Linked DNA regions of Lacibacter sediminis. The protein of the gene in region 2 binds, or shares a complex with, the protein of the main gene of each other region. Links are inferred from orthologs where the notes say so. Each region holds a gene or a part of one and is shown on either strand. Other genes may lie near its edges. The genes, in order: secY and secA.

Evidence for each region.
Region 1: the proteins of secA (region 2) and secY are in contact, whole or in part, in a crystal structure (PDB 3DIN), measured with the Thermotoga maritima proteins. The link is inferred for Lacibacter sediminis from one-to-one orthologs. Residues at the interface, in WP_004082002.1 of Thermotoga maritima: Glu261, Ala262, Arg263, Lys300, Ala301, Arg302, Thr303, Ile304, Ile305, Leu323, Tyr324, Asp325, Pro326, Val329, Ser330, Tyr333, Ile336, Lys340, Phe345, Val349, Glu363, Phe364, Tyr374, Ser375, Gly376, Gly377, Glu393, Ile395, Thr482, Ser483; in WP_004081795.1 of Thermotoga maritima: Glu108, Gly109, Glu110, Glu111, Ala236, Glu237, Arg238, Arg239, Ile240, Thr241, Ile242, Gln243, Tyr244, Ala245, Arg246, Arg247, Val248, Thr249, Gly250, Arg251, Arg252, Val253, Tyr254, Gly256, Ala257, Ser258, Thr259, Tyr260, Leu261, Pro262.

The regions. Positions count from the first base shown.
Region 1 is NZ_CP060007.1:3,774,805-3,778,042, forward strand. What follows is about bases 328-3,238. They hold secY (preprotein translocase subunit SecY), read right to left. Parts: upstream 2,498-3,238; coding sequence 1,157-2,497; downstream 328-1,156. Other genes in these bases: map (type I methionyl aminopeptidase), read right to left, coding at 328-1,094; rplO (50S ribosomal protein L15), read right to left, coding at 2,574-3,023; rpmD (50S ribosomal protein L30), read right to left, coding at 3,149-3,238. Outside these bases: H4075_RS15940 (M20/M25/M40 family metallo-hydrolase), read right to left, coding at 1-228; more of map, read right to left, coding at 288-327. UniProt on the Escherichia coli protein: The central subunit of the protein translocation channel SecYEG. Consists of two halves formed by TMs 1-5 and 6-10.
Region 2 is NZ_CP060007.1:840,090-844,253, reverse strand. The notes cover bases 35-3,871. They hold secA (preprotein translocase subunit SecA), read right to left. Parts: upstream 3,565-3,871; coding sequence 235-3,564; downstream 35-234. Other genes in these bases: deoC (deoxyribose-phosphate aldolase), read right to left, coding at 35-156. Also shown: more of deoC, read right to left, coding at 1-34; H4075_RS03700 (outer membrane beta-barrel protein), read left to right, coding at 3,974-4,164. UniProt on the Escherichia coli protein: Required for protein export, interacts with the SecYEG preprotein conducting channel.

The DNA.
Region 1 (3,238 bases), 2.9 Mb from region 2 along the record:
GGGTGTGAGTAGTTGGATATTTGTAACTCCACGCTTCTTCATTGCATCCATTATGAATGCAGCATTTTTATAGATGCCTACTGAATCGCCTACAATGTTTGGTAGCTTAAGAAAAGAAACAAATTCGGAAATGATGGCATGTTCATTGGCTTGCCTGTATTGCCTGATCTTTAATACATCCGGGCTTTGGGCCAATAAAAAATGAGTGCAGCACATTGCAACACTCATGAATATTATTTTTCGCATCATACACTTTTATTAGAAGTGTAATTTACTGATTTGTGCAATCAGTAGTAAGATGAGTCAAGATTTGTATTGGCTTTCTCAGCAGCTTCAATAGAACTGAACGATGAAAGTATATCAGCCTTTCCCTTCTTGATACATACATCATGTTCGTAGTGTGCCGATGGCAAACCATCTACTGTACGGATCGTCCAGCCATCCTGATCATGATAGATCTCTTTCTTTCCGAGATTGATCATTGGCTCAATAGCGATCACCGTACCTTCTTTTAATTTTGACCCTGTTCCTCTCTTTCCGTAGTTAGGCACTTGCGGATCTTCATGAAGATTACGACCTAAGCCATGTCCCACCAATTCACGCACAACACCATAACCGTTTTGCTTCTCTGTATAATCCTGGATGGCAAATGAAATATCGCCTACCCGATTACCATGCACAGCTTTTTCAATGCCTTTGTAAAGCGATTCTCTTGTTACCCGTAACAACTTCCTCACTTCATCACTTGTACTTCCAATAATAAATGTGTAAGCACTGTCGCCATGATAACCGTTCATGAATGCACCTACATCAACAGAAACAATATCACCATCCTTCAACACATTATTTGTAGGAAAACCATGCACTACTGCATCATTCACTGAAATACATGTTGCGAATGGATATGTGCCCTGATAGTTCTTAAACGAAGGCACAGCACCATTATCACGTATGAATTGTTCAACCCTTGCATCAACCTGCATGGTGGTGATTCCTGCCTTCAGCATTTTAGCAGCTTCTGCCAGAGCATCACCAACAAGCAATGCGCTTTTGCGGATCAATTCAATTTCTAATGGTGAACGATAATGGATCATAAATCTTTTATTGAAAAAACCCCGGCTTTACGGCCAGGGTTTCTTATATGTTATTCTGTTTATTAAATAGCTGAGGAAGATACGGTCTGGCGTCCTTGTATCTTTCCGCCCTTCATCAAGCCATCGTATTGTCTCATCAACAAATGTGTTTCAATTTGCTGGAGTGTATCAAGGATAACACCTACCATGATCAACAGTGATGTACCGCCGAAGAAGGTAGAGAAACCACTTGTTACACCGAGATTCTTTGCAATACCCGGTAAGATACCAACGATCGCAAGAAACACCGCACCCGGCAATGTAATACGATCCATGATCTGGCCAATATAATCAGCAGTTGGCTGACCAGGCTTTACACCCGGAATGAAACCATTATTCTGCTTCAGGTTATCAGCGATCTGCTTTGGATTAAAGATCAAGGCTGTGTAAAGGAAGGTGAATCCAATTACAAGAATTGAATAAATAATCATGTACCAGATATTACCATGATCGCTCAACGTAGCTGCAATACCTTTTGTAGCATTGAAGCCTGTAAGCAATGTAGGCAGGAACATGATCGCCTGAGCAAAGATGATTGGCATTACACCGGAGCTGTTCACTTTAATTGGTAAGAACTGGCGTGCACCACCAAACTGGCGGTTACCAACGATCTGTTTTGCGTAGTTGATTGCGATCTTGCGTACACCCTGTACAAGAATGATCAATCCCATGATGATTGCAATAAGTACAGCGATCTCGATCATGAAACGGATCAAACCACCACCTGCACTTCCACTCTTTGCATCAAATTCCGCAGCAATAGACGCAGGGAAACGTGCAAGGATACCGATCATGATGATGAGTGACGTACCGTTACCTAAACCTTTATCAGTAATACGCTCGCCCAACCACATTACAAACAATGTACCTGCAGTTAAAACGATCGTTGTAGATAACCAGAAGAATGGGCTGAATGAAGGAATAACAGCAGCACCTGCAATTTCAGGGCTCTTTAAATAAGTTACATAAGCACTTGCCTGGAAGATAGTAACAATTACTGTGAGGTAACGTGTCCATTGATTGATCTTCTTGCGGCCGCTTTCACCTTCTTTCTGCATTTTCTGTAACTGAGGAACAAGTATGCTCATCAATTGCATAAAGATAGATGCAGAGATATAAGGCATGATACCCAATGCAAAAATGGAAGCACTCGAAAATGCACCACCTGCAAATGAATCAAATATACCGAGGATACCTTCTTTAGCTTTTGTGTTTAATTGCTCTAATCCGTTTGGATCAACACCTGGCAAAACAATATGTGAACCCACACGGTAAACCAGTAACAACAAAAGAGTGTACACAATTTTATTGCGCAACTCTTCAATGCTCCAGATATTCTTTAGGGTCTGTATGAGTTTTTTCACTGGAAAAAATCTTTTTAAAAATTTGCTGAAAAGAAAAAAGACGCATTTTCATGCGTCGGGCAAATATCGGGAAAAATTACTTTACAATTTCAACAGAACCACCGGCAGCTTCAATAGCAGATTTTGCTTTTTCGCTGAGTGCGTTTACTTTGAACGTAAGTTTTGTTTTGATCTCACCATTAGCAAGGATCTTCACCTTGTCTGTACGGCTGATTAAATTATTCACATACAGGTTTTCAACAGAAACCTCAGTGATACCATATTTTTCAGCAAGTTGTTCAATTTGTCCGAGATTGAATACACGGTACTCAACACGATCCGGGTTTTTGAAACCACGCTTTGGAACACGACGTTGAATTGGCATCTGACCACCTTCGTGTGCCATTTTGCTTTTGTAACCGGCACGGCTCTGTCCACCTTTGTTACCTTTTGTAGAAGTACCACCCTTACCGGATGCTTCACCACGACCTAAACGTTTTTCTTTGTGTGTAGAACCTTCAGCAGGTCTTAAATTGTGCAGTTTCATCTTTAATTGATTTTGAACTTTCGGGGAATCACCCCTCGCATTAATAATTTGAAAATTTGTGAATTTGAAGCGTTGAAAATGAAAGAACCAGAATTTTCAAATTGGCTCATCATCAACTATTCAAATTAAGCTACTTCTTCAACTTTCAGGAGATGGCTCACTTTGTGAATCATACCTAAAACCTGTGGAGTTCCTTCAACTTCTTTGCTTGAGTT
Region 2 (4,164 bases):
ACCGCCAAGCAATCCTTTTGCAAAACGTGTAAAAGGCGGCGGTACACAAACTGCTGCAAAATTATAGAGGGTTGCTTCTGTGCAGAGTTGTTCAATATCACTGATGAGTGTGGTTGGTTTCAGAACCGTATGGTCGATATAAGAAGCAATGTTCATGGCGCAAATGTATTTTTTAATCAGTAGAAACCAGCTGGCGGAGATCAGCAAAAAAAACCTCCTGAAGGAGGTTTTCGCTTATAAATCTTTACCGTGACATTGTTTGTATTTCTTACCGCTGCCGCAAGGACAAGGATCGTTACGTCCGATTTTCGGTCCGGCAATAATTGGTTCCTGTTTTACATTTTCCGATGGATCATAGTAATCAGGGGTTTCCATCATTTCAGAACCGCCGCCTGTAGCTACCATATCTTCTTTGCGTTGACGCATCTTGCTCATATCAGTTTTCTGCTGACGGCCTTCACGAATTTGTCCGGCTGTATTTTCTTCAACAGGTAACCCTGCATGTGCAAGGAAGGAAACGATATTTTTGTTGATCTCACTGTTCAATTGCTCAAACAAGGTATAGGCTTCCACTTTATAGATCACCAACGGATCTTTCTGTTCGTACGTTGCATTTTGTACAGAAGTACGCAGATCATCCATTGCACGAAGATGTTCTTTCCATGCTTCATCTATAAAGGCGAGCGTTGCAGTACGTTCCAACGCACTTACCATCTCTGCTCCATTTGATTCGATGGTTTTGTTCATCGGTGTCAACACCTGCAAACCACGTTTCCCATCGCTGAAGGGAACAAATACATTTTCAATATGCGAACCTTGTGTTGCTTTAATGTTCTGGAACACCGGCAATGCATCTTTCTTCAACAGATCACTCTTACGCAGGTAAGCCGTTTTTGCTTCCACATACAATGCTTCTGCCAACGTATTGCTGTCAGCTTTATCGAGTTGTTCTGCCGTGATCTGTGTATCAATACCGAAGTTGATGATACAAGCCATCTTAAATCCTTCGTGATCGTTTTGCTCTTTGAACGAAGCGATCAATCCATCAGCAACAGAATAAAATGCATTATCTGTATCAAGCGTTAAACGTTCACCACTCAATGCATGGTTACGACGTGTGTACACTGCACCACGTTGTTTGTTCATCACATCATCATATTCCAGCAAACGCTTACGTATACCGAAGTTGTTTTCTTCTACTTTCTTTTGTGCACGTTCAATTGATTTGGTGATCATGCTGTGCTGTATCACTTCACCTTCTTTATAACCAAGTTTATCCATCATGCCGGCAATACGGTCACTGCCGAACATACGCATCAGATCATCTTCAAGCGATACATAGAATTGTGATGATCCGGGATCGCCCTGGCGACCGGCACGACCACGCAACTGGCGATCAACACGACGGCTATCGTGACGTTCAGTACCAAGAATCGCCAAACCACCTGCTTCTTTCACACCGGCACCGAGTTTAATATCGGTACCCCGACCGGCCATGTTTGTTGCAATGGTTACGGCACTTGGCAAACCAGCTTCAGCAACAACCTGTGCTTCACGGGCATGTTGTTTTGCGTTCAATACATTGTGTGGAATTTTTTTCACCTGCAGCATCTTGCTCAGCAATTCACTCACCTCTACTGATGTTGTACCAACCAGTACAGGACGACCTGCAGCACGAATAGTTTCTATTTCTTCAATGACTGCCTTGTATTTCTCACGCTTGGTTTTGTAAACAAGATCCTGCTTATCCTCACGCACCATGTTGAGGTTGGTAGGAATCTTCACCACATCTAATTTGTAAATGTCCCAGAACTCACCTGCTTCTGTTTCCGCAGTACCCGTCATACCACAAAGTTTGTGATACATACGGAAGTAGTTCTGCAGTGTGATGGTTGCATAAGTTTGTGTAGCAGCTTCGATGTGCACGTTTTCTTTTGCTTCAATGGCCTGGTGTAATCCATCGCTGTAACGACGGCCATCAAGAATACGACCTGTTTGTTCATCAACGATCTTCACCTGTCCATCTAACACAACATACTCCACATCTTTTTCAAACAGAGAATATGCTTTCAGCATTTGCAGAATGGTATGGATACGATCTGCTTTTGCTGAGTATTCATTTAAAAAAGCTTCTTTCTGACGTAACTTCTCATCAGCAGCAAGATCACTTCTATCTAAGGTTGCAAGAGAAGTACTGATATCGGGCAACACAAAGAAGTTTGGATCTTCATTGTCTTTGGTGATCATGCTCAAACCTTTGTCTGTAAGATCAACCGAATTGCTTTTCTCATCAATATGAAACAGTAAACCTTCATCCACCTTCGGCATTTCTTTTTGCTGATCGGCGAGGTAATAGTTCTCAGCTTTCTGCAATTTCACTTTAATACCAGGCTCACTTAAGTATTTGATCAATGGACCATACTTTGGTAAACCTCTCCATGCACGCATTAAAGCAAGACCACCGCTCTTCGGATCATCATCACCTTCTGCAATAGCTTTCTTTGCTTCATTTAAATATTGCTGCGCCAAACGTTTTTGTGCATCCACGAGTTTTTCAATACGTGGTTTCATGTTGTGGAACTGCTGCTCGTTGCTACCTGTACCAACAGGACCGGCAATGATCAATGGTGTACGGGCTTCATCAATCAAGATACTATCCACCTCATCCACCATTGCAAAATGCAACTTGCGTTGAACTTTCTCGGTTGTGTTCACCACCATGTTATCACGGAGGTAATCGAAGCCAAATTCATTATTGGTTCCGTAAACGATATCTGCTAAATATGCTTTGCGACGATCTTCACTGTTCGGTTGATGCTTATCAATACAATCAACTGTAAGTCCTAAGAATTCAAACAAGGTTCCATTCCACTCACTATCACGACGGGCCAGGTAATCATTCACCGTTACAAGATGCACACCTTCACCTGGCAATGCATTTAAGTAAGCAGGTAATGTTGATACAAGCGTTTTACCTTCACCGGTAGCCATCTCAGCAATTTTTCCCTGGTGTAATACACTACCACCGATCAACTGCACATCGTAATGCACCATGTTCCAGGTTACTTCCGATCCGCCTGCCAACCAGGATTTTTTATAAAACACCTGGTCGCCTTCAATACGCATATGTGGTCGCTTGATCACAAGATCCCTGTCTAATGGAGTAGCAGTTGCCTGCAACTCTTCATTATTGGTAAACCTGCGTGCTGCTTCTTTTACTACAGCGAAAGCTTCGGGATGAATTTCTTCCAGTACTTCTTCAATTTTTTTATCTCTTTCCTTACGCAGTTTATCTATTTCCTGGTAAGTGGCATCTTTTTCCTGGATCTGGTCTTCGGTAAATGCATCAGCTTTTACCGTAAGTGAAGCGATCTCTTCATCAATGCTTTGAAGATGCGATTTAATACGCTGTCTGAATTCCTGTGTTTTATTACGGAGTTCATCATTGGTTAAGCTTTGATACTGCTGGAAATAGTGGTTGATCTTTTCAACGATAGGCGAAAGCTTTTGTACGTCTTTTTCGCTCTTGCTGCCACCAAACAGTTTCGATAGGAATCCTAACATATGTATAGATTAATAAGTCAATTATTTTGATTAAAGCTTCCTTGTGTCAAATACAATGCAAAGTTTAAAACAGAGCCAATTTGACAGAAGCCCCTTTTTTACAGGCCGACAAAGGTAATGATTAACTGTTGAGTGCGATGAGCCCGATTAAATTTTGAACGACCTGAATACAATTAGAAACCACAGCTTTAGCATCCGTTTAAGCGTTAAGTAATTCACAATAAACCCGGCAAAAAACAGTTTACCCAGTAGCACGGCCAGCTGCCGCCACCGAAACGGTAGATTTGCCTTTTATACTGATTACTCAGCCAAAAGCAAACTTTTCGAGGCATTGACGTCTATTACTTTTAACAAATCGAAAAATAAATTATTGACGAATATTTTCGTATTTCGCATTTCAAACACGTTTATGAAGAAATTACTACTCATTCTCCTTGTCATCATCGCATCCGTATCCGTAAAAGCACAAACAGCCGGCATCACCGGAAAAGTAACCGATTCAACAGGTTCAAAAGGTTTGGACAAAGCCACTGTTAAGCTGGTAGAAAAAAGTTTCCCTTACGATACATCAAGGACCTCCACCAATGCGAAGGGTGAATT